Regions from separate parts of the Streptomyces sp. NPDC007945 genome, predicted to be linked through region 4. Evidence: riboswitches for the same ligand, from Rfam matches in the RefSeq annotation. Region 4 holds a riboswitch; each other region holds the start of a gene.

Region 1 (4,202 bases), on a different contig from region 4:
GTACGAGCGGGGCGACCGCTGGTGGCGCTCGCTGAGCGACGCCGAGAAGAAGGAGTTCATGGAGACGCAGGCGGCCATCGCCCGCGACTTCGGCGCGGCCGCCGCGGCCGGGCTCGCGGCGGACAGCGACGAGGTGCAGGCGCTGGCCCGGAGGCAGTACCTGTGGCTGTCGGGCACCACCACGCCGACGAAGGAGTACCTGATCGGGCTCGGCCGGATGTACGTGGACGACCCGAGGTTCGCCAAGAACTACGACCGGCACGGCGAGGGCACCGCCGTCCTGGTGCGGGACGCCCTGACGGTGTGGGCCGAGCGGAACCTGTGAGGCCGGTGGGGCGCCCGCGCCTGAAGTAAACGGCGGCCAGAACCGCACCGGTCGGCCTGCTGGGGAGGGGAGGCCGACCGCGTGCCTGGGAAAGGGGCGGCGCGCCCCCGGGTCAGCCGGTCGGACGCCGCCGGTCGCCGGGCGGGCCCGGGTCGGGGAGGCTTGAGGGGTGTGCGGTCGCGGGTCCAGGCCCGCACGGTCCGGTGGCGGGCCCCGACCGGTCAGGAGTTCTCAGGTGGCACACCCTCGGGGCGAGGAGCCCGGCGGCCGTATCGCCGGGTCCGGTGCGCCCCGCGGCCCCTACGGGGGTGAGCCGCGGCCGCCGGTGGCCTTCGGGGCGACCCGGAGGTTCCTGCGGGCGCTGCCGCCGCTGATCATCCTCGGCGGGGTGGTCTTCGACCTGTGCACCCCGCCCGCGTACACGGCGGCGCCGCTGTTCTCCGCCGCCCCGCTGATCGCCGCGCCGTTCTTCTCCCGGCTCACGACCCTGCTGACCGGGCTCGCGGCGATCCTCGCCTCCGTCGGGCTGCACGCGTACAACCGCACGCTCTCCGACGTGCCCTCGCTCACCGAGACCCTCACCGTGGTGACCGTCTCGGCGCTGGCGATGCTGATCAACTTCGTGGTGCGGCGCAGCGGCGAGCGGCTCGCGTCGGCGCGGGTCATCGCGGAGGCGGCGCAGCGGGCGGTGCTGCCGATGCCGGCGGAGCGGATCGGCGGGCTCCAGTGCGCGGCGCGGTACGAGGCGGCGCAGGCGGACGCGTTCATCGGCGGCGACCTCTTCGCCGTGCAGGACACCCCGCACGGGGTGCGGCTCCTGGTCGGCGACGTACGGGGCAAGGGGATGGACGCGGTGGAGGCGGTGGCCGTGGTGATCGGCGCCTTCCGGGAGGCGGCCGAGCAGGAGGCGGCCCTGGAGGGGGTGGCGGCGCGGCTCGAACGGGCCCTGACGCGGGAGGGGACGCGGCGCGAGGGCCTCGACGCCGTCGAGGGGTTCACGACGGCGGTGCTGGCCGAGATCCCGCGCGCGGGCGGGGTCGTACGGATCGTGAACCGGGGGCATCCGCCGCCGCTGCTGCTGTACGGGGACGGGCGCGTGGAGCCGCTGGAGCCGGCCGAGGCGGCGCTGCCGCTCGGGATGGGGGAGCTGGCGGTGGGGCCGGACCGGGCCGACGCGTGGCCGTACCCGCCGGGCGCGACGCTGCTGTTCCACACGGACGGGGTGTCGGAGGCGCGGGACGCGCACGGCGTCTTCTACGATCCGGCGGCCCGGCTGGCGGGGGCGGTCTTCCCGGGTCCCGAGGAGCTCCTCGACGCGCTCGTGGACGACGTGCGGCGGCACACCGGCGGCGGGTCGACGGACGACATGGCGCTGCTCGCGGTGAGTCGGCCGACGGCGGGGGCGCCGGAGCGGCGGCGGACGATGCCGGTGGTGCCGCCGGGGCCGGTGGCGCACTGACCGGAGCCGGTCACGGTCCGTGCCCACAAGGTCTCACAGCGATAACAATTGACACAACGTCAGATTCGGTGGTTCGGGCGGAAGCTCACTGAAGGGGGCTCAACTCGGGCGATTCCCTGCCAATTCACTGAATGATCAAGGGGAACGGCTTGGAATAGGAGTGCGGTGTCTATTAACGTTCGATAACGCAGCGCGGTCGTCCCAGCCGTCGCAAGAGACGGCTCCGTGCGCATGTGCCGAATCCCGTAAGGGAACCGGGGAACCAACCCTTGGGGTGAATCGGGCCCCTCGCACCTCCCCCGTGCGAAGAGCCCGTAGGAGACCTTCCTGCTCCGAACCCGTCAGCTAACCCGGTAGGCGAGAAGGAAGGAAAGGAGCACGCCTCCGTGGCGTCCAACACCCCTGCACCCGAGGCCCCCTTCGACCCCTTCGGCGCCCGGGGTGCCGTCGGCGCGGACGACCCGGACGGCTTCGCGCCCGGCGCGTACGAGACGGCCTCCTTCACCCCCGCCCCCGGCGAGTGGAACCCGACCGAGGGCTCCCTGCGCGCCGAGAGCCGCTCCGGCGGCCGGCACCGGGTCGTGAAGCAGCGTTCCAACTTCGCCCGCTCCTCCACCGTCCTCGGCGTCGGCGTCATCGCCGCCGTCGGCGCGGGCGGCCTCGCCACCGCGCAGGAGAAGGCCCCCGTCGCCATCTCCCTCCCCGACCTGCCCGACCTGGGCCTGCCGGACGCCCACGACCTGCCCGGCGTCGGCGACCTCCTGCCCGGCGGTGAGGAGGAGCGGACCACCACCGCGTCCGCGCCGGTCGCGGCCGGCGGCGTCGCCGCGAAGCCGCTCACCTCGGTCACGTACACCGCCCCGGCCGACACCACCGCCGGCACCCGGGCCGAGGAGCGCACCGCCACCGCCGCCGATGCCGGCGAGGCCCTGCGCGCCCGCATCCTCCAGCAGGCCGAACAGCAGCAGCAGGCCGCCGTCGACGCGGAGAAGCTCGCCGCCGAGAAGGCCGCGGCGGAGAAGGCCGCCGCCGACGCCCAGGCACAGGCGGAGGCCGCCGCCAAGGCCGAGGCCGAGGCGAAGGCCAAGGCGGAGGCGGAGCGGCTCGCCGCCGAGAAGGCCGAGGCCGAGCGCATCGCCGCCGAGAAGGCGGAGGCCGAGCGGCTCGCCCGGCTGGCCGCCAGCTACTCCATGCCGCTCTCCTCCTACACCCTCACCTCCACCTACATGCAGTCCGGCTCGATGTGGTCCTCCGGCCACCACACCGGCCTGGACTTCGCCGCCCCCACCGGCACCCCCCTCAAGGCGGTCCACGGCGGCACCATCACGTCGGCCGGCTGGTCCGGCTCGTACGGCTACCGGATCGTCCTGCGGCTGGAGGACGGCACCGAGGTCTGGTACTGCCACCTCTCCTCGATGACCGCGGCCGCCGGCCAGACCGTCGCCACCGGCGAGACCATCGGCCGCGTCGGCGCCACCGGCAACGTCACCGGGCCCCACCTCCACATGGAGGTCCACACCCCCGACGGCTCCGGCATCGACCCGGCGGAGTGGCTGCGCTCGAAGGGCCTGTCGGTCTGACTCCGGACGCGTACGCGTGCCGGTCGGGGTTCAGGCTCCTCGACCGGAATACGACCGGCGGCGCAGGGAGTTGAGGACGTCATGTCCTCTCCCCTGCGCCCGCTGGGCACCTCCGACCTGAACGTCTTCCCGCTCGCCCTCGGCGGCAACGTCTTCGGCTGGAGCGCCGACGAGGAGCGGTCCTTCGCCGTCCTCGACGCCTACGCCGCCGCCGGCGGCAACTTCCTGGACACCGCCGACGTCTACTCCGAGTGGGTCGAGGGCAACCAGGGCGGTGAGTCCGAGACCATCATCGGCCGCTGGATGGCGGCCCGCGGCAACCGCTCCGACATCGTCGTCGCCACCAAGGTCGGCGCCCACTCGCCCCTCAAGGGCCTGTCCGCCACCACCATCAAGGCCGGCGCGGAGGAGTCCCTGCGCCGCCTCGGCACCGACCACATCGACCTCTACTACACGCACTTCGACGACGAGTCCGTGCCCGTGGAGGAGATCGTCACCGCCCTCGACCAGCTGGTGCGCGAGGGCAAGGTGCGGGCCGTCGCCGCCTCCAACATCTCCGCCGAGCGGTTGCGCGCCTCCCTCGACTTCGCCGAGGCCGAGGGGCTCGCCCGGTACGTGGCGCTGCAGCCCGAGTACAACCTCGTCGCCCGCGAGAAGTACGAGGGCCCGCTCCTCGACACCGCCGCCGACGCCGGCCTCGCCGCCGTCCCGTACTACGGGCTCGCCGCCGGCTTCCTCACCGGCAAGTACCGCCCGGGCAGGACCGTCGAGAGCGTCCGCGCCCGCGGTGCCTCCGCCCACGCCGAGACCGCGCGCGGCCAGGCCGTGCTCGCCGCGC
Region 2 (4,202 bases), on a different contig from region 4:
TCTCCGGGGCGCCGACGTCGTCGTCCTCGGGCTGCCGCGCGGCGGGGTGCCGGTGGCGGCGGAGGTGGCCGAGGCGCTCGACGCGCCGCTGGACATCTGCCTGGTGCGGAAGCTGGGCGTGCCGAGCAGGTCGGAGCTGGCCATGGGGGCCATCGGCGAGGGCGGCGTCCGGGTGGTGAACGAGCAGGTGGTGCGCGACGCCGGCGTGTCCGGCAGGGAGCTGGAGGCGGCCGAGGAGCGCGAGCGGCTGGTCATGGCCGAGCGGTCCCGCGCGTACCGGGGCAGCCGCAGGCCAGTGCCGCTGGAGGGGCGTACGGCGGTGGTCGTCGACGACGGGCTGGCCACCGGCGCGACCGCGCTCGCCGCCTGCCGGGCGGTACGCGCCGCCGGAGCCGCCCGGATCGTGCTGGCCGTCCCCGTGGCGCCGTACGGCTGGACGGCGCGGGTCCGCGGCGAGGCCGACGAGACGGTCGCCGTGCACACTCCGGAGGACTTCTACGCGGTCGGGCAGTTCTACCGGGCGTTCGACCAGACGCCGGACGCCGAGGTGGTGGCCCGCCTCGACCGGAGCCGGGCGGCACGCGGGCCGGCCGTCCGGCACACGGCGGTAAGCGTCGCGGCCGGGGGCGGCGAGCTGCCGGGCGAGCTGGCGATGCCCGACGGGGCGTCGGGCCTGGTGCTCTTCGCGCACGGCAGCGGCAGCGGCCGGCACAGCCCGCGCAACCGCGCGGTGGCGGCCGCCCTGAACCGGGCCGGGCTCGCCACCCTCCTCTTCGACCTGCTCACGGAGACCGAGGCGGGCGACCGCGCACGGGTCTTCGACACCCCGCTGCTCGCGGATCGGCTGGGCGGCGCCGCCGCCTGGGCGGCGGGGCGGTCCGGCACCGGCGGCCTGCCGCGCGGCTACTTCGGGGCCAGCACCGGGGCCGCCGCCGCGCTGTGGGCGGCGGCGGAAGAGGACGACGACGTGGCGGCCGTGGTGTCCCGGGGCGGACGGCCCGACCTGGCGGGGGAGCGGCTCGGCGGGGTGCGGGCCCCGACGCTGCTGATCGTCGGCGGCGCCGACGAGCTCGTCCTCGATCTGAACCGGCGGGCCGAGGCGCTGCTGCGCTGCGAGAGCCGGCTGGAGGTCGTGCCGGGCGCCGGCCACCTCTTCGAGGAACCGGGGGCCCTGGAGGAGGTGGCGGCGCTGGCGGCGGAGTGGTTCGCGGCCCACTTCGCCGCCGTGACCGGCGGGACGGATCAGTAGGCGCCGTTGACGTTGTCGATGGAGCCGTACCGGTCGGCCGCGTAGTTGCAGGCGGCGGTGATGTTCGCGACGGGGTCGTACGGGTCGAGGGAGGTGCCCGGCACGTGGTACGCGGCGAAGGTCGGGTCGATGACCTGGAGCAGGCCCTTGGAGGGGGTGCCCTTGGCGGCGTTCGAGTCCCAGAGGTTGACGGCAAGGGGGTTCCCGGAGGACTCGCGCATCACGTTGCGGAGGATGCCGTCGTACGAGCCGGGGATGCCGTAGCGGGCCATGACGTCGAGCGACTCGCGGATCCAGCCGTCGAGGTTGTCGGCGTACCGGGGGGCGGCCTTCGCGGCGGCCGGCTGGGCCTGGACGGCCGGGGCCGCGGCACGGGCGGCGGAGCGGCTCGCCCGTTCGGCGGAACCGGCGGACGCGGCCTCGGCGGACTTCGCGGCGGCCTTGCGGGCCGGCTTCGCGGCCGTCTTCGCGGTGGTCTTCGTGACCGGCTCGGCGGCGCGCTCGGCGGAATCCCGACGAATCGTCAGTTCAAGGCCCGGGTGAATGAGTGACGGATCGTCACCCACGGCTTCCCTGTTCGCCTGGTAAAGCGACTTCCAGCCGCCCTGAATTCCCTTTCGGTGGGCGATCAGGGAAAGCGAGTCGCCCTTCACGACGGTGTACGCGCGGGGGGCCGCGGGGGCGGTGGGCGCCTGGGGGGCGACGGCCGCGACGGCCCGGGCGGTGACGGCGGCGGTCGGCGCCGCCGGCTGCGCGGAGGGCGCGGCGCCGGCCGTGGCGGGCACGACCAGGGGCAGGGCGAGGGCCACGCCGCCGGTGCCGGCGAAGGCGAGACCTCGGGTGACGGGGCTGCGTCGGGGGCGGCGGTGCTTGCCGTGAGCGGGCATGACGGTTTCCTCTCCGGCGCCTGCGAGGTGAGCTGTCGGGTTCGGACTGGAGCTGTCCGGCCGCGCGCACGCGGCTTCACCCCGAGCCGTTCCGGACCTCCGGAACGGCGGTGTGGTGGGTCCCCCGCTCCTGCCGTCGGGTGAAATGGGTGGTCTTTCGGGCGGTGGCAGGATTCGGCGTCCGTCCGAATGGAGGTGACCGTAGGCGAGGAATACCGCGGGGAACAAGACGCGAATGCACGGGAAATCAGGAGCCGAAGATCGAATGGATGGAATTGAAGATCCATCATTTCGGCGTGCGATCCGGAATCCCTTGTCCCGTGCGGGTGGTGACGGAGGGACGGCCGCTCGCGAGGCGGAGAAAGTGAGTCGCGTCACGGCAGGCGCAATGTCCGAATAGGGCGTCTAGCTCCTTTAGGGGAATTGTGTGATGACTTGAGGGTGAGAGGTATGGCGCATAGCGCGCAAAGCAGACATTGCCGCTCATGATGGGGGAATGTCCTCCCTCGCCCTGCTGACCGACCCCGACGCCCTCGACCGCGAGGCGGCCCGCCTCTACGAGAGCGCCGCCCCCGAGGCCTGGCGGAGTCTCCTCTCCGTCCCCGTGGACCGGCTCGTCGCCGAAGCCCTGGACGCGCTCGGCACGCTGCCCCCGGCCCCGCCCGCCGAACGCCCGCTGCCCGGCCGGATCGGTGCCGCCCTCCCGGACCGGCTGCACGTGTGGCGCAGGATCGGCCGGGCCGACGTGCGCCCCTCCGTCCACCTGGCGTACGCGCGCCGGGTGCTGACCGACTGGGGGTGGCAGAACACCCCGTACAAGCTGCGCGACGCGCGCGGCGCCCGCTGCCTCTGCGGCGCCCTCCTCGCCGCCCACCGGCTCGGCCACGGCAGCGCGGCCACCATGAACGAGGCCGGTGCCTGGATCATGACCGAGCTGCGGTCCCGCGGCTGGCACGGGCTCATCGGCCCCTGGAATCGCGCCCCGGGCCGTACCGCAGAGGACGCGCTCGCGCTCCTCGACGCCACGATCCGGCGCGCGGCCCTGGCCGGGCGGTGACCGCGCGGGGAGCCGGTCGGCCGGTGACGCTCGGCGCGCCCGTCCCGACGTGGCCGGTGCGGCGGCGCGGCCGGGCGCGGTCGGGGGCAGCCGGATCGTGACCTCGTGCCGGCCGTCCGCGGAGCCCACCTCGTGCGACGCGCCGACCGTCAGGTCGTCACGTGGTCAGACCGTGAGGACGCGGACGCCGGCCTCCGACAGGCGGTCCGCCGTACCGGCGTCGATCGCGGTGTCGGTGAGCAGCAGGTCGACCCGGTCCAGGCCGCAGATGCGGGCGAAGGCGCGCCGTCCCAGCTTCGACGCGTCGGTCACCACCACGACCCGGCTCGCGCGTTCCGCGAAGAGCCGGCTGATGCCGGCCTCCTCCTCCTGGTGGGCCATCGCCCCGAACTCCGGGTCGATCCCGTCCACCCCGAGGACGACGGTGTCGAGGGCGACCTCGCCCAGGACGCCGGCGGCCAGCGGGCCCACCAGTTCGTAGGTCTGCGGGCGCGCGACCCCGCCGGTCGTCACGAGCTTGATCTGCGGACGCACCGCCAGCTCGGCGGCGATGTTCAGCGCGTTGGTGACCACCGTCAGGGCGGGGCCGGAGGCGGCGGTCGGGGTTCCGCTCTCGGCGCGCTCGCCCGCGAAGCGCAGCGCCAGGGCCCGCGCCACCTCGGTGGTCGTCGTCCCGCCGTTCAGGCCGACGACCTCGCCGGGGGTGATCAGTTCGGCCGCCGCCGCGGCGATCCGCGCCTTCTCGGCCGCGTGCCGGCCCGACTTGTAGCGCAGCGGCAGTTCGTACGAGACGCCGTGCGCGACGGCCCCGCCGCGCGTGCGGACGAGGAGGCGCTGCTCGGCCAGTTCGTCGAGGTCGCGGCGGATCGTGGCGGCGGAGACGTCCAGGGCGGCCGCCGCCTCCTCGACCTCCACCTTTCCGGCGGACGCCAGGAGTTCCAGGAGCGCGTTCCACCGCTCGTGCTTGGACATGCCGGACCGATCCTCCCGTGGTTGCGGCCTCGATCGT
Region 3 (4,202 bases), on a different contig from region 4:
TGCTCGCGGGCGAGGCGCCGGACGTAGGCCGGGTCCTGGAGGCGGGCCTTCTCGTCCCGCAGCTCCTCGACCCGCCGGGCCGCCTCGGCCGCCCTGCGCTCCTGTTCGGCGATCTCGCCCTGCTGGGAGACGTAGCTCCTTATCGGGTAGGCGAGGGCGACGACGAGGGAGCAGACCACTAGGGCGAGGAAGGCGGCGCGGCCGGTGAGCCGGGAGCGCCGGGCCTGGCGGCGGGTCTGGGAGCGGTAGACACGGGCCGCGGTCTGCTCGCCGAGCAGCCTGATCCGGGTCGCGGTGGAGAACCGGTCCCCGTTCTTCACGGCCATGCCGTCTCGCCTCCCCTGATCGCGCGTACGTCCCCGCACACGGTACGGGACCGTGTGCGGGGACGTACGTAACTACAGGCGCCGGGCAGGTCAGCCCTTGAAGCGCGGGAAGGCGCTGCGGCCGGCGTAGACGGCGGCGTCGTCGAGGATCTCCTCGATGCGCAGCAGCTGGTTGTACTTGGCGACGCGCTCGGAGCGGGCCGGGGCGCCGGTCTTGATCTGGCCGCAGTTGGTGGCGACGGCGAGGTCGGCGATGGTGACGTCCTCGGTCTCGCCGGAGCGGTGGGACATCATGCACTTGAAGCCGTTGCGCTGGGCGAGCTCGACGGCGTCGAGGGTCTCGGTCAGCGAGCCGATCTGGTTGACCTTCACCAGGAGGGCGTTGGCGGACTTCTCCTCGATGCCGCGGGCGAGGCGCTCGGGGTTGGTGACGAAGAGGTCGTCGCCGACGAGCTGGACCTTGTCGCCGAGCTTCTCGGTGATGACGTTCCAGCCGGCCCAGTCGTCCTCGAACAGCGGGTCCTCGATGGAGACGAGCGGGTACGCGGAGACGAGCTCCTCGTAGTACTCCGTCATCTCGGCGGCGGAGCGCTCCTTGCCCTCGAAGAGGTACTTGCCGTCCTTGTAGAACTCGGAGGCGGCGACGTCCAGGGCGAGGGCGACGTCCTTGCCGGGCACGTAGCCGGCCTGCTTGATGGCCTCCAGGATGAGGTCGAGCGCCTCACGGTTGGAGCCGAGGTTCGGGGCGAAGCCGCCCTCGTCGCCGAGGCCGGTGGAGAGGCCCTTGGTCTTCAGGACGGACTTGAGGGTGTGGTAGACCTCGGTGCCCCAGCGGAGGGCCTCGGAGAAGGACTCCGCGCCGATCGGGGCGATCATGAACTCCTGGATGTCGACGTTGGAGTCGGCGTGCGACCCACCGTTGAGGATGTTCATCATCGGAACGGGCAGCAGGTGCGCGTTCGGTCCGCCGAGGTAGCGGAAGAGCGGGAGGTCGCTGGCCTCGGAGGCGGCGTGCGCGACGGCGAGCGAGACGCCGAGGATGGCGTTGGCGCCGAGCGACGACTTGTCCGGGGTGGCGTCCAGGTCGAACATGGCCTGGTCGATCAGGCGCTGCTCGGTGGCGTCGTAGCCGACGAGCTCCGGGCCGATCTGCTCGATGACGGCGAGGACGGCCTTCTCGACGCCCTTGCCGAGGTAGCGGTTCTGGTCACCGTCGCGGAGCTCCAGGGCCTCGAACGCACCGGTGGAGGCACCGGACGGCACGGCAGCACGGCCGGTGCTGCCGTCGTCGAGGCCGACCTCGACCTCGACCGTGGGGTTGCCTCGGGAGTCCAGGATTTCCCGGGCTACGACGACGTCGATGGACGGCACGAGCATCTCCTTCTGGGATGTGACGCTAGGTGTGACGCATGGGTCGCAAGGTCTCGTTCGCCTTGCGACAAGAGCCTAACCGGCTCCGGCGCTCCAGCCAGCCGACCGCCCGTCCCCTGGGACGAAAAAGGGCCCAAGAGCATGCAGGAGGGGACGAAAGGACCGTGAACTACTGGACGGTAACGACGGAACCCCGGTCCCGAGCCACGGGGGAAGGGGCTCGGGACCGGGGTGGTCACCGCGGGAGGGTCGTCGGGCGCCGGTGAGCCGCCGGACTCACCGGTGCCGCGGGGCTCACTTCAGGTGGAGCTGCTGACCCGGGTAGATCAGGTCGGCGTTCTCGACGACGTCCTCGTTGAGCTCGAAGAGCTCGGCCCAGCCGCCGTCGACGCCCTGCGCCTTGGCGATCTTGCTGAGGGTGTCGCCGGCCACGACCTTGTACTCGCCGTCGCCCTTCTTGACCTTCTTGCCGGTCGGGGTGGTGACGGTCTTCTTGGCGGCGGCCTGCGGAGCGGCCTGGGTGCGCGGCTTCGGGGCCTGGCGCTGCTCGCTGCGGGTGGCGGGCTGCTCGGCGGAGCGCTTCGGGGCGCTCTGCTGCGGGGCGCTCTGCTGCTGCGGGGCGGCGGCCTCGGCGGCGCCACCGTCGTAGGAGGCGGAGGAGAGGCCGACGCCGCAGCTCGGCCAGGCGCCCTTGCCCTGGCCCGCGAGGACCTTCTCGGCCACGGCGATCTGCTGCGACTTGCTGGCCTGGTTGGCCGTGGGGGCGTAGGCGGTGCCGCCGTACGCGGCCCAGGTGGAGGCCGAGAACTGGAGGCCGCCGTAGTAGCCGTTGCCGGTGTTGATCGACCAGTTGCCGCCGGACTCGCACTGGGCGACGCGGTCCCACTCGGAGGCGGTGGCGGCGGAAGCGGTGCCCGCGGCCATCAGCGGGGCGGCGACGGCCGCGCCGGTGACGCCGACGAGGGCGACGACGCGGGTGGCCTTGGAGGGACGACGACGCTTGCCCGTGCCGGAGAACAGCATGGAGTTTCCTCTTCACCGACGCCTGTGAGGTGAGCTGTCGGGTTCGGGCTTGAAGAGTTCGCCCGGCCACACGTCCTTGCGTGCGGCTTCACCCCTAGCCGGTCGTTCCGTCCGTCTGGTCGACGGCCGGGACCGGCACGAACCTTGGGTCCCCCACTCCTGCCTGCGGCGCTTTCGCGACGACAGTTCCCGGCGACCGACGGCAGGACTCGGCGTTTCGGTCGACGGGGCCCGCGGTGGCGAGCGGTGACGACCGTAGACACACAGGTGCTCGAAGTTCAAAGAGGCTTACGTCGGACAAAACGCCCTTACTTGCACTCCGTCAGACCTCGTTTGCGCAGGTGAGGCCTGACGGAAGCAAAGTTTGCGGACGCGACACGCCAGTTGGGGCGAAGAGACCCATGTCTCACTTTCCTAAAAGCGGACATACACCCCTGAAGCGCCCTCACTTCGCCGCGGCGTCCGCCTTCAGCTCAAGGCTCTGACCAGGGAGGATGAGGTCCGGATCGGCCCCGACCGTCTGGCGGTTGGCGTCGTAGAGGGCGTCCCAGCCGCCGACAAGATCGTTCTCCTGAGCAATCTCCGACAGGCTGTCACCCGGCCGCACGGTGTAGGCGTCACTTGCGTCCGACTTGACGGTAGTTGATGTGACCTTGTCCGCAGCTGCGGCATGTCGCCCGTAATCCTGCATAGTGTCCGTTACGCCACTTTCCTCCGGGGCGGCCTCGCCCCGGTGCTTGCCCGTGCCCGGCGTCGCCGACGGCGCGTCAGGCGTGCCCTCCGCGCCGGGGGTCACCGGGGTGGTGGGCGCCAGGGGGGCCTCGGGGGCCTCCGGCGTGTCCTCCGGGGCGCCGGGCGTGCCCGGCGTGCCCGTGGAGGCGTCCGGGGCCGCCGGAGTGGTGCCGGTGGGCGCGTCGGGGGTGGCGGTCGCGGGCGGCGGGGTGGTGGCGCCGGCGGAAGGCGGCGTCGCGGGCGCGACGGGGGCGGTCGGGGCCGCCGGGGCCGTCGGGGCGGTGGTGCCGCTCCCCTTCTCCTCCACGGCCTCGGGGGCCCGCGGCGTCGTCTCCGTCGCCTCCTCGGCCTCCTCGACCTCGGCGGGCGCGGAGGGCACGGCGGTGCCGCCGGTCCAGTTGGACTCCGGCGCCACCCCGCCCTCGTCCTCCTGCTGGACGGCGGGGCCCGGCCGCACACCCGTGGGCTTGCCGTCGTTCTTCAGGCCCGCGATCGGGGCGCAGGTGTCCCAGTCGGTGCTGCCGGCGGAGAGCGCCACCTCGGCGACGGCGATCTGCTGGGCGCGGCTGGCGAGGTCGGGGCTGGGGGCGTACGCGAGCCCGCCGTGCCGCTCCCACGCCTCCTGCGTCATCTGGAGGCCGCCGTACGCGCCGTTGCCCAGATTGGCGCTCCACTGGCCGCCGGACTCGCAGGCGGCGACCCGGTCCCAGGTGGCCGCGTCGGCGGCGGAGGCGGAGCCGGTGGCGAGGA
Region 4 (4,202 bases):
TTCGGCTCCATCCCCGGCCACGACGGCAAGCCCGCCCCGCGCGACGGCGCCCTTCCCGAGGTCATCGGCGAGCAGCTGCGCGAGGTCGTCGTCGAGGACGTCCCGGCCCGCGCCCTGATGGCCGCCTACCGGCTGCCCGAGGACGGCACGCGCGCGTGCGACGCGGCCGACCTCGCCCTCACCGTGCTCGGTGGCGGCGAGTCCTCCCGGCTCCACAACCGGCTGGTCCGCCGTGACCGCACCGCGGTCACCGCCGGCTTCGGCCTGCTGCGGCTCGCCGGCGCCCCCTCGCTCGGCTGGCTGGACGTCAAGACCTCCGGCGGCGTCGAGGTCCCCGTGATCGAGGCGGCCGTCGACGAGGAGCTCGCCCGCTTCGCGGCCGAGGGCCCGACCGCGGAGGAGATGGAGCGCGCCCAGGCCCAGCTGGAGCGCGAATGGCTCGACCGGCTCGGCACCGTGGCCGGCCGCGCCGACGAACTGTGCCGCTTCGCCGTGCTGTTCGGCGACCCGCAGCTCGCCCTGACCGCGGTCGACCGCGTCCTCGCCGTCACCGCCGACGAGGTGCGCGAGGTGGCCGCGGCCCGGCTGCGCCCCGACAACCGCGCGGTGCTGGTCTACGAGCCGGCAGCCCCCGCCGACAGCGCCGACGGCGACGACGAGGAAGGAGCGGACCTGTGACCGACGCCGCCTCCCTGACCAGCATGGAGTTCCACCCGCAGCCGCAGGCCGGCACGGCCAGGCCGTGGGCCTTCCCGGCGCCCGAGCGCGGCGCGCTCGACAACGGCCTGACGGTGCTCCGCTGCCACCGCCCCGGCCAGCAGGTCGTCGCCGTCGAGATCTTCCTCGACGCGCCGCTGGACGCCGAGCCCGAGGGTCTCGACGGCGTCGCCACGATCATGGCGCGCGCCCTCTCCGAGGGGACCACCGAGCGTGGCGCCGAGGAATTCGCGGCCGAGCTGGAGCGCTGCGGCGCCACTCTCGACGCGCACGCGGACCATTCCGGCGTCCGGGTGTCCCTGGAGGTCCCTGCCTCCCGGCTCCGCAAGGCCCTCGGCCTGGTCGCCGAGGCGCTGATCTCCCCGGCCTTCGACGCGGACGAGGTCAAGCGCCTGGTCGACAACCGGCTCGACGAGATCCCGCACGAGGCCGCCAACCCGAGCCGCCGGGCCGCCAAGCAGCTCTACAAGGAGCTCTTCCCGGCCGACACCCGGCTGTCCCGGCCCCGCCAGGGCACCGAGGAGACGGTGAAGGCCATCGACGCCGCCGCCGTCCGCGCCTTCTACGACGCGCACGTGCGGCCCGCCGCCGCCACCGCGGTCGTCGTCGGCGACCTCACGGGCGTCGACCTCGACGAGGTGCTCGCCGAGACCCTGGGCGCCTGGAGCGGCAAGCCGGCCGCGCGGCGCCCGATGGCGCCGATCACCGCCGACGACACCGGGCGGGTCGTCATCGTGGACCGTCCCGGGGCGGTCCAGACGCAGCTGCTCATCGGCCGGATCGGCCCGGACCGCCACGACTCCGTGTGGGCCGCGCAGGTCCTCGGCGTCTACTGCCTCGGCGGCACCCTGACGTCCCGTCTGGACGCCGTCCTGCGCGAGGAGAAGGGGTACACGTACGGCGTGCGCGCCTTCGGGCAGGTGCTCCGCTCCGACGGCGAGGGCCACGGCGCCTCGATGCTCGCGATCAGCGGCTCGGTCGACACCCCCAACACCGGTCCGGCCCTCGACGACCTGTGGAAGGTGCTCCGCACCCTGGCGGAGGGCGGTCTGACCGACGCCGAGCGGGACGTGGCGGTGCAGAACCTCGTGGGCGTGGCCCCGCTCAAGTACGAGACGGCCGCGTCGGTCGCCGCGACCCTCTCCGACCAGGTGGAGCAGCACCTGCCGGACGACTACCAGGCCCGGCTGTACGCGCGGCTCGCCGAGACCGGCACGGTCGAGGCCACGGCCGCCGTCGTCAGCGCCTTCCCGGTGGACCGGCTCGTCACGGTCCTGGTGGGCGACGCGTCGCAGATCGAGGAGCCCGTCCGGGCCCTCGGCATCGGCGACGTGACCGTGGTGAGTTGAGCCCGGGTGAGCCGGCCGAGGCGGGTCGACGGGTGGACCGGCCGGTGAGCTGACCGGCCGTCAACCCCTGGCGGAGGTCTCCGACGCGTAGAAGCGTCGGAGACCTCCGCTTTGTCCGTTATGGAGTTAAGGGTGATCGTATGACCTGTGGCATGTCTTACAAATGAGCGAGTCTGTTTGGCGATCACCATCCGTCCGGCCTAGCGTCGATCCGTCTGTCCGACCCGACGCACGCGCCGCACCCGCGGCAACCGGACAGACATCGCCGAGTCCCCGTCAGGCGCGAGCCTGGGGAGCCGGGGACCCACGCAGTCCCTGGGGTGAATCGGACGCCTTCGCCACGCGGAGGGGTCCGTAGGAGACCTTCCTGCTCCGAACCCGTCAGCTAACCCGGTAGGCGAGAGGGAAGGAAAGGAACCGTCTTGGCGTTCACCCGTGCCACCGGGAAGCACCGTGGTGCGAGCCGACTGGCTCGCCGCAGCGCCGGCATCGCCGGCGTGGCAGCACTCGCCACCACCGGCGTCGTCGGCACCCTGGCCTCCCCGGCGCTCGCCGCCGACACGGACGACCGTTCCCCCGAGGACACCGGCCTCACCCAGGTGATCGCCGACGAGTCCATCGCGGACCAGCTCAACGCGCAGGCCGCCGCCCAGGAGCGGGAGGCCGCCGAGGCCGAGGCCCGGGCCAAGGCGCGCGCCGAGGCGAAGCGCAAGGCCGAGGCCCGCGCCCAGGAGATCCGCGAGGCCAAGGAGCGCGCCGCCCGTGAGGCCGAGCGCCGCCGGCTCGCCTCCTTCAACCTCCCGGTCGCCGGCTCGTACGTCTCCACCGGCTACAAGACCGGTGGCTCGCTCTGGTCCTCCGGCAGCCACTCCGGCGTCGACTTCCACGCCTCCTACGGCAGCTCGGTGGTCTCCGTCGGCTCCGGCACCGTCGTCGAGGCCGGCTGGGGCGGCGCGTACGGCAACAACATCGTGATCCGGATGAACGACGGCACGTACACCCAGTACGGCCACCTGTCGTCCATCGGCGTGTACGTCGGCCAGACCGTCGAGCCCGGCCAGCAGATAGGCGTCTCCGGCTCGACCGGCAACTCCACCGGCCCGCACCTCCACTTCGAGGCCCGGACCAGCGCCGAGTACGGCTCCGACATCAACCCCGTCGCGTACCTCCGCGCCCGGGGCGTCAGCCTCTGACGCCCCGCGCCCCCGCGCTGCACCGAAAGGCCCCGGCTCCCGCGAGCCGGGGCCTTTCCGCGTCCGGGGGCGCGCGGCGCCGAGCCGCGGGAATCCGTGGCGAACCTGACGAATTTCGAGGCGGCATCGGAATTTCCGGCGCCCTGCAATAGAGTCGCGTGAACGGCGCTGCTCGAATTCGGTGCGCGCGGAGCGAATACGGAGGTCGGACATGCGGGTTCCCGCGCAATCGGTATGCACGGCGATCCGGGACGACATCGTCTCGGGTGTCTTCGAGCGCGGCAGTCGCCTCACCGAGGAACAGCTCGCGCGCCGGTACGGCGTCTCCCGCGTCCCGGTCCGCGAGGCGCTGCGCACGCTGGAGTCCGAGGGCTTCGTCGTCAGCCGCCGGCACGCGGGCGCCCATGTCGCCGAGCCCACCGACCAGGAGGCCTCCGACCTCCTCGACGTGCGGGCGCTGCTCGAACCGCTCGGTGCCGCCCGGGCCGCCCAGCGGCGCACCGACGCCCACCTCAAGGTGCTGCGGGGCCTGGTCAGGCTGGGGCAGGAGCGGGCCCGCCGGGGGCAGGGCGAGGACCTGCGGGCGCTCGGCGGCTGGTTCCACGAGACGCTCGCCCAGGCCTCCGGCTCCCCGGCCCTCGCCGCGCTCCTCACCCAGCTGCGCCACAAGATCGCCTGGATGTACGTGGTGGACCAGCCGGACCGGCCCGCCGAGACGTGGGCCGAGCACGGGGCCATCGTCGACGCCGTCGCCCGCGGGGACGCCGAACGGGCCCGCGCGCTCACCGCGCAGCACGCCGAGCACACGCTCCCGCTGCACCGGCTGAAAAGGCCCGAGCGGGGCCGCGTGAGGGTTTCGCAACATGCCGTCAACACGGCGAGCGTCCGGAATTAACACGGGCACCGTATACAAAGAATAGCGATTATCGGGCTTCTTTCGCGC

Evidence for each region. Region 4 has a riboswitch for cyclic di-AMP ahead of ACFZCF_RS24770 (peptidoglycan DD-metalloendopeptidase family protein). Riboswitches for the same ligand answer to the same signal wherever they lie in the genome.
Region 1: another riboswitch for cyclic di-AMP. It lies ahead of ACFZCF_RS10800 (peptidoglycan DD-metalloendopeptidase family protein); the one in region 4 lies ahead of ACFZCF_RS24770 (peptidoglycan DD-metalloendopeptidase family protein).
Region 2: another riboswitch for cyclic di-AMP. It lies ahead of ACFZCF_RS14890 (transglycosylase SLT domain-containing protein); the one in region 4 lies ahead of ACFZCF_RS24770 (peptidoglycan DD-metalloendopeptidase family protein).
Region 3: another riboswitch for cyclic di-AMP. It lies ahead of ACFZCF_RS28435 (transglycosylase family protein); the one in region 4 lies ahead of ACFZCF_RS24770 (peptidoglycan DD-metalloendopeptidase family protein).

What each region holds. Positions count from the first base shown of each region.
Region 1 covers NZ_JBIBJV010000003.1:20,951-25,152, reverse strand. The annotation lists gene ACFZCF_RS10810 (MerR family transcriptional regulator) at 1-325, shown strand, start outside; gene ACFZCF_RS10805 (SpoIIE family protein phosphatase) at 561-1,784, shown strand; cyclic di-AMP (ydaO/yuaA leader) riboswitch at 2,009-2,159, shown strand; gene ACFZCF_RS10800 (peptidoglycan DD-metalloendopeptidase family protein) at 2,171-3,364, shown strand; gene ACFZCF_RS10795 (aldo/keto reductase) at 3,446-4,202, shown strand, end outside.
Region 2 covers NZ_JBIBJV010000004.1:154,904-159,105, forward strand. The annotation lists gene ACFZCF_RS14885 (phosphoribosyltransferase family protein) at 1-1,249, shown strand, start outside; gene ACFZCF_RS14890 (transglycosylase SLT domain-containing protein) at 1,243-2,136, opposite strand; cyclic di-AMP (ydaO/yuaA leader) riboswitch at 2,141-2,326, opposite strand; gene ACFZCF_RS14895 (hypothetical protein) at 2,633-3,193, shown strand; gene ACFZCF_RS14900 (DeoR family transcriptional regulator) at 3,359-4,165, opposite strand.
Region 3 covers NZ_JBIBJV010000011.1:140,753-144,954, reverse strand. The annotation lists gene ACFZCF_RS28445 (septum formation initiator family protein) at 1-326, opposite strand, end outside; gene eno (phosphopyruvate hydratase) at 417-1,703, opposite strand; gene ACFZCF_RS28435 (transglycosylase family protein) at 1,992-2,720, opposite strand; cyclic di-AMP (ydaO/yuaA leader) riboswitch at 2,725-2,901, opposite strand; gene ACFZCF_RS28430 (transglycosylase family protein) at 3,166-4,202, opposite strand, start outside.
Region 4 covers NZ_JBIBJV010000008.1:110,982-115,183, forward strand. The annotation lists gene ACFZCF_RS24760 (M16 family metallopeptidase) at 1-678, shown strand, start outside; gene ACFZCF_RS24765 (insulinase family protein) at 702-2,066, shown strand; cyclic di-AMP (ydaO/yuaA leader) riboswitch at 2,320-2,481, shown strand; gene ACFZCF_RS24770 (peptidoglycan DD-metalloendopeptidase family protein) at 2,489-3,259, shown strand; gene ACFZCF_RS24775 (GntR family transcriptional regulator) at 3,471-4,154, shown strand.